2 regions of the Dietzia sp. KRD202 genome follow, and region 2 is predicted to be linked to the other one. Evidence: riboswitches for the same ligand, from Rfam matches in the RefSeq annotation. Region 2 holds a riboswitch; the other holds the start of a gene.
The links. Region 2 has a riboswitch for cobalamin ahead of J1M64_RS06535 (ABC transporter substrate-binding protein). Riboswitches for the same ligand answer to the same signal wherever they lie in the genome.
Positions count from the first base shown of each region.

Region 1 (3,486 bases), on a different contig from region 2:
TGATCTCGGCCCATCCTTCGGCGGCGTCGGCGGCGTGGTCGTCCTCGGTGCCGTCCTTGCGCGACCACGACCACCCCGAGCCCATCTTGTGCCACTCGACGGGCCCGCCCTCGCCGGTCTCGGCGTGCAGGCGGGCGAGGCGTTCCATGACGGTCTGCTCGCCGATGCGCCACTTGGCGGACTTGACGAACTGGAACACCCCGATGTCCCAGCCCTGGTTCCACGCGCGCATGGCCAGACCGAACGCGGCGGTGGACTTCCCCTTGCCGGGCCCGGTGTGGACCATGACCAGCGGACGGTTGCGGCGTTGCCGGGTGCTGAGCCCGTCGTCGGGCACGATCTCCGGCTGTCCCTTGGGCATCAGGCCACCTCGTTCCGGGGGTCGACGCCCCGGGGGCGCGCGGTGCGGGCGCGGGCTGTGTGAACGTCGACCGTGTCGGCGAGTCCCTCGGCGGTGACCTCGCCCAGTGGCACGTGCTCAGCGCCCAGGTGCCCGGCGAGCTCGGAGGCCAGGCCCATCCGGAAGCGGCCGGTCTCGCAGTCCACCACCACCGAGGCCACGCCGAGGGAGGCCAGCCCGGTCGCCGCGGTGCGGGACCTGGCGAGGGCGTCCGGGCCGTGGGTGGCGCGGCCGTCGGTGACGACGACGAGGAGGGCCCGCCGCCGCGGATCGCGGACGCCTTCAATGCGCAGGACCTCGGCGGCGGTGAGCAGTCCCTCGGCCAGTGGGGTCCGGCCGCCCGCCGGGAGTTCCGCGAGGCGGGTGGCCGCGATGTCGACCGACGAGGTGGGCGGCAGGGTCACGTGGGCCGCGGACCCGCGGAAGGTCACCAGTCCCACCTTGTCGCGGCGGCGGTAGGCGTCCAGCAGTAGGGAGAGGATCGCGGTCTTGACCTGCTCCATCCGGGTGCGGGCGGCCATGGAGCCGGAGGCGTCCACGCAGAACAGCACGAGGTTGGACTCGCGGCCCTCGCGCACCGCCGAGCGCAGGTCCTCGGCGGCCAGCCGGAGTCGACCGCCGTTGCGGCCGGCCTCGCGACCCCGGGCGGACTGCTGCGGCGCGGCGGAGCGGATCGTGGCGGGCAGGTGCAGGTCGGCCCCGGTGAACGCGCCTGCGCCGATGCGGCGGCCAGTGCTGGTGATGGCCCTCGACCGGCGGCCGGCCGCGCCCTGGCCGGTACCGGCGACGGCGAGCAGGCGGGTGCGGTACGGCGCCGCGGCCGCGGTGACCGTGCCTGGCTCGGGCGGGGTGGGCCCGGGAGCGTCGCCCGGGGTGTCGTCGCCGGCCTGATCGCCGGCCTGGCCGTCGGCATCGTCGTCCGATCGGCCTTCCACCTGGCCGGAGCCCTCGGTGCCGGAGGCGTCGGCAGCGTCGGGGCTGTCCTCGGTCTGCTCGGCCTGGCCGGACGGGTGCTCGTGCCCGGCGTCCTCGGCCGAGGCCCGCGCCGGGGCCGACTCGGCGTCCGGGGCGTCTGCCGACGCGGACTCGTCTGCGGACTCCGACTGTTCGGCGTCGTCGGCCGGCGCGGTCTCGTCTCGAGGGTCGGGATCGGGCTCGTCGTCGTCGCCCAGCAGCCGTTCCAACAGGTCCTCGTCGAGGCCCGGCGCATCGAACGGGGCCCGACGGCGGCGGTGGGGCAGCGCCATGCGCGCGGCGACGCGGATGTCCTCGCGGGTGATCCGGGTCCGGCCCTGCCATGCGGCGTGGGCGGCGGCGGTGCGGGCGGTGACGATGTCGGCGCGCATGCCGTCCACGTCGAAGCCTGCACACACCCGGGCGATGGTGGACAGCGCCCAGGGGGTCAGTCTCACCCGGTCGAGTACCCGCCGCGCGGCGGCGATCCGCTCGCGCACTGCGGCCTCGTCGGCGGCGTGGGCGGCGACGAATCCCGCCGGGTCGGCCTCGAACGCGATCCGGCGGCGCACCACCTCGGCGCGCAGTTCCGGGTCCCGGGGCGCGGCCACCTCCACGGTGAGGCCGAAGCGGTCCAGCAGCTGGGGCCGGAGCTCACCCTCTTCGGGGTTCATGGTGCCGATCAGTACGAAGCGCGCGGCGTGCTCGACGGAGATGCCGTCGCGCTCCACGGTCACCCGGCCCATCGCGGCGGCGTCGAGCAGAAGGTCCACCACGTGGTCGTGGAGCAGGTTGACCTCGTCCACGTAGAGCAGTCCGCGGTGTGCGCGGGCGAGTAGGCCCGGTTGGAACACGGTCACGCCATCGGCGAGCGCACTCTCCAGGTGTAGTGATCCGGTGATGCGGTCCTCGGACACCCCGATCGGCAGCTCGACCAGGCGGACCGGCCGCCGCTCGGTGGGCGCGTCGTGGGGGATACGCCCGTCCGGGGTCTCGGAACCGCGGTCGTCAGGTGCGGAGGAGAAGCGGTCGCCGGTGACGACCTCGACCTCCGGCAGGATCCCGGTGAGGGCGCGGACCATCGTGGACTTGGCCGTGCCCTTCTCGCCGCGGATCAGCACGCCGCCGACCGCCGGGGACACCGCGGTCAGGGTCAGGGCCAGCGCCATGTCGTCGGAACCGACGACAGCGCTGAAGGGGTAGTGCAGTGGCATGGGGGCTCCCGCTCTCGTCTGCCAGGCTGGTCAGCGCGAGGCCGGTCTCCGGACTTCCCGGCTCATCTCGGATGTGCGCGCGGGGCGCGATCGCCTGAGAGGCCGGGTTACCGTAGCGGGCCCTGTGCCGGATTCTCACCGGCTTCCCTGATTCTCCCCTCCGCCCGCTCTCGCGGTCGTGGGGCACCTCGTGCTGTGGGGTCTGTTCGGTTGTGTGGTGCCGAGGCTAGCCCAACGGCCTGTCCCGGGGCGCCTCAGGTGTCGCGGTAGGGTTCCGCGTCATGAATGCACGGGTGGTGGTCGTCGGCATCGGCGGCGACGGGTGGGCGGGGCTCGACGAGGCCCGCCGTCGCGCCATCATGGGCGCCGATGTGGTGCTCGGCGGCGAGCGTCATCTGGCGATGATTCCGGGCGAGGTGACGGCCGAACGCGTGCCGTGGCCGCGGCCGCTGCGGGACGGGTTGCCGGAGCTGCTCCAGCGGTGGGTCGGGCGGTCGATCGTGGCCCTGGCCTCGGGCGATCCGCTGGTCGCCGGGATCGGCACCACCCTGATCGAGCTGCTCGGCGCGGACGCGGTGGAGGTGCTCCCGGCGGTGTCCTCGGTCGCGCTGGCCCGCGCCAGGATGCGGTGGCCGGCCGAGTCCGTGGCGGTGCTGCGCGACCACCGCGCGCTGCCCCGTGAGCTGGCGCCGGGGCGGCGGGTGCTGGTGCTCTCGGCCGACCGGCACACGCCGGGAGAGGTCGCCGCGGTACTCGTTGGCGCCGGCTTCGGGGGGAGCGCGATGACCGTTCTGTCCGATCTCGGGGGCCCGGCCGAGGCCCGGTTTTCCCGCGCGGCGCGCGACTGGGCTGTCGATCACGAGGCCCCCGCCCTGCACGTCCTGGCGGTTGAGTGCGTGGCCGACGCGTCCGCCCGAC
Region 1 is NZ_JABFAN010000014.1:1,738-5,223, reverse strand. Features, by position in the region: gene cobO (cob(I)yrinic acid a,c-diamide adenosyltransferase) at 1-361, opposite strand, end outside; gene J1M64_RS09680 (VWA domain-containing protein) at 361-2,568, opposite strand; cobalamin riboswitch at 2,590-2,774, opposite strand; gene cbiE (precorrin-6y C5,15-methyltransferase (decarboxylating) subunit CbiE) at 2,850-3,486, shown strand, end outside.
Region 1: another riboswitch for cobalamin. It lies ahead of J1M64_RS09680 (VWA domain-containing protein); the one in region 2 lies ahead of J1M64_RS06535 (ABC transporter substrate-binding protein).

Region 2 (3,486 bases):
GATCCCCTCCTCGATCCGCGTGAGCCCGGAGTCGGCTCCCGTGAGTCGGGCCAGCGCGGACTGGATAACGTCGGCGGCGGTGAGTCCGGACGGGCCGATGGTGATGACGAGCGCCGTCGACACCGCCAGCAGCCCCAGGCCACCGAGCCACAGGGTGACCAGTGCGGACGGTCGCCGCAGAGCCGGCCGCCGGCGCGGTGGCGCCGGGACCACCGGGGCGGTGGTCCTCTCGGGTGCGAGGGTCATCGGGTCAGTTGGCCGGGTCCGGCGCGCCGGCCCCCGGCGTGATGAGGCCCAGCTCGGTGAGCCCCGCCGCGACGGTCTCCACCCCGTAGATCGTGCGCAGCGACGGGTTCATCTCGGCGCCGGTGATGTCGATGAACCGCTTCTCCCGGACCGCCGCCATCTCCCGGGTGACGGGGTTGGACTCGAGGTAGGCGATCTTGGCCTCCGCGGTCTCGGCGGTCTGGCTCTTGCGGGTCAGGTCGCCCACGACGATGACGTCCGGGTCGCGCTCGGCCACGACCTCCCAGCTGATCTGCGGCCACTCCTGGGTGGTGTCGTCGAAGGCGTTCTCCAGGCCCAGGGTGATCGAGATGAGGCCGGGGGCACCGCAGCAGCCGGCCAGGTACGGGGACTCGGAGTTGGCGAACCAGTACATCGCGGAGACACCGCGGGCATCGACGCTCTCGGCGGCCTCATCGAGCCTGCGCTGGAGGTCCGCCACCAGCTCGTCACCGGCCTGCTCCACGTCGAAGATCCGGGCGAGCTCGGTGATCTCGCGGTAGAGCAGGTCCGGGGTGAGCGGGGTCTCGCGGACGCCGTCCCCGGAGTCGGCGACCTTGCCCACGCAGTCGGTGGGGGAGAGGTACGTACCCACGCCGAGTTCGTGGAACTGCTCGCGGGCGGCGACCCCGCCCTCCCCGAGGGTGCTGCCGAAGGAGGCGGTGACGAAGTCCGGTTCCACGTCGAGGACGGCCTCCATCGACGGCGCGTTGTCGGCCAGGCGGGGGACCGACCTGTTCACCTCGGCGAACTCGGGCAGGACCGGGTCTGTCCAGGTGGCGGTGCCGACCATCCGGTCGCCGAGGCCGAGGGCGTACAGGATCTCGGTGGAGCCCTGGTTGAGCGAGACGACCCGTTCGGGCGGGGCGTCGAGCTGGACCTGCTCCCCGCAGTTCTCGATCGGATCGGTGCCCGGGCCGGCGATCGCAGCCGGGTCGTGGGCGGTGCAGGAGGTCAGGGTGAGAAGGGTGACGCCGGCGAGGGCGACCAGGGTGGAAGAACGCATGGGTGTGCTCCGAGGTCGCGGGCCTGGAACGCGAAGCCCGGTGATGACCTGGCGGTTGTCACCGCGAGGGCCAGCCGGTATTCGGACTCGGGATCACCTGGACGGAAGCGCCTTCCCAGACCTCGCGGCCCAGTGGCATAGTGCCCCGCCATCACCCTCACCGCTGCGCGTCAGTTCCGGATTCGCACCGGATTCCCGCGACCGATCGGTCTCGCTGGCGATCACAAGGTAACACGCGCTCCGGGGTCAGTACGCCAGCCCCATCCGCATCGCGCCCACCGCCTCGGACAGCGCCGAGCGCGCGAGCGGGGTGGCCCCGACGGCGTTGACGAACGGGTGGACCAGCGTCTCGTGGCGGCGCAGCGAGACCGGGACACCGGCATCGGCCATCTTCCGGGCGTAGGCCTCGCCCTCGTCGCGCAGCGGGTCGAACCCGCCCGTGGCCACGTGGGCGGGCGGCAGTCCCGAGAAGTCCTCCGCAAGCAGGGGGGAGGCGCGGGGGTCGAGCCGGTCCTCGTCGGACCGGATGTAGGTCTCCTCGTACCAGTCCATGTTGGCCCGGGTGAGGAAGAAGCCGTCGCCGAACAGCTCGTACGAGCGGGTCCGCGCGGACATGTTGGTGGCGGGGACGAACAGCAGTTGGAAGTCCGGCATCTTCTCCCCGGCGTCGCGCGTCTGCTGGCAGACCACCGCCGCCAGGTTGCCGCCGGCGCTGTCACCGCCCACCGCGATGCGCGCCGGGTCCACGCCGAGCTCTTCGGCGTGGTCGCGGACGTACCGGAACGCGGCGATCGCGTCCTCGACCGCGGTGGGGAACCGGAACTCGGGTGCCAGCCGGTAGTCCACGCTGATCACCTTGAGCCGGCCCGTCTCGGCGATGTAGCGGCAGGTCGCGTCGTGCGAGTCGACGCTGCCCAGCACCCATCCGCCGCCGTGGAAGAACACCAGTGCGGGCAGCGTCTCGTCACCGTGGACCGGCGAGTACAGGCGCGCGGGCAGGTCGGCCCGGTCCGGGTCGGTGCCGCCGAGCGGGAGGACGATGTCGGTGACGACGGCGAGGTCGATCTTCTTCCCCGAGACGGTGAACGCCGACCGCTCGACGGCCGAACGTGCCTTCTCGACGGTCAGATCCTCGTATTCGCCCTCGGACGTCATCGAGATGACCCGGAGCCCGGCCTGGAAGTGCGGGTCGAGGACCTGGCCGTCCATCCGTCGCGGGGTCCCGCCCACGAGTCGGAGTAGCGGGCCGGGCAGGAACCCGGCAGCGGTCATGACGGCCTTGGTCAGGCGATCCGGGATCGACGGGGAAAAGTCACGGTGGCCGGACATGGGAGAGCGCATGGCCACATTGTGACGCGGATCCCTGGGATGATCGGGGTAATCGGACGAAGGAGCTGATCATGCGTTCAGAACACGACAGCGTGGTGCGGGTCGAGGGCCTGGTCAAGACCTTCGGCCGCGCCCGGGCCCTGGACGAGTTGGACCTCGACGTGCGCCGCGGGGAGGTCCACGGGTTCCTCGGACCCAACGGGTCGGGTAAATCCACCACCATCCGGATCCTGCTCGGGCTCATGCGCGCCGACTCCGGCCAGGCGACGGTGTTCGGCGGCGACCCGTGGCGCGACGCGGTCGAACTCCACGCCCGGCTCGCCTACGTCCCCGGCGAGGTGACCCTGTGGCCGCGGCTGACGGGCGGCCAGTGCATCGACCTGCTCGGCCGGGCACTCGGGGGACTGGACCCGGGCCGTCGAGACGAGCTGATCGAACGTTTCCGGTTGGACCCGACCAAACGCACACGTGACTACTCCAAGGGCAACCGACAGAAGGTGTCGCTGATCGCCGCGCTGGCCTCCGACGCCGAACTGCTCGTGCTGGACGAGCCCACGTCCGGCCTGGACCCGCTCATGGAGCAGACGTTCCAGGAGTGCGTCCGCGAGGCCGTCGACGGCGGCGCCACCGTGCTGCTGTCCAGCCACATCATGGGCGAGGTCGAGACCCTCGCCGACCGCGTGAGCATCATCCGCGACGGCCGCACCGTCACCTCGGGGACGCTGGCCGACCTGCGGCGTCACACGACGACCGAGGTCCACGCCGTCACCGACGCCGATCCGGGTTCACTCGGGCGCGTGACGGGGGTCGACGGCCTGCGGATCGAGGAGGCCGCCGACGGTCGGTTCGAGGTCCGCTGCCACGTG
Region 2 is NZ_JABFAN010000010.1:34,445-37,930, forward strand. Features, by position in the region: gene J1M64_RS06530 (iron ABC transporter permease) at 1-246, opposite strand, end outside; gene J1M64_RS06535 (ABC transporter substrate-binding protein) at 251-1,291, opposite strand; cobalamin riboswitch at 1,346-1,525, opposite strand; gene J1M64_RS06540 (alpha/beta hydrolase) at 1,538-2,632, opposite strand; gene J1M64_RS06545 (ABC transporter ATP-binding protein) at 2,692-3,486, shown strand, end outside.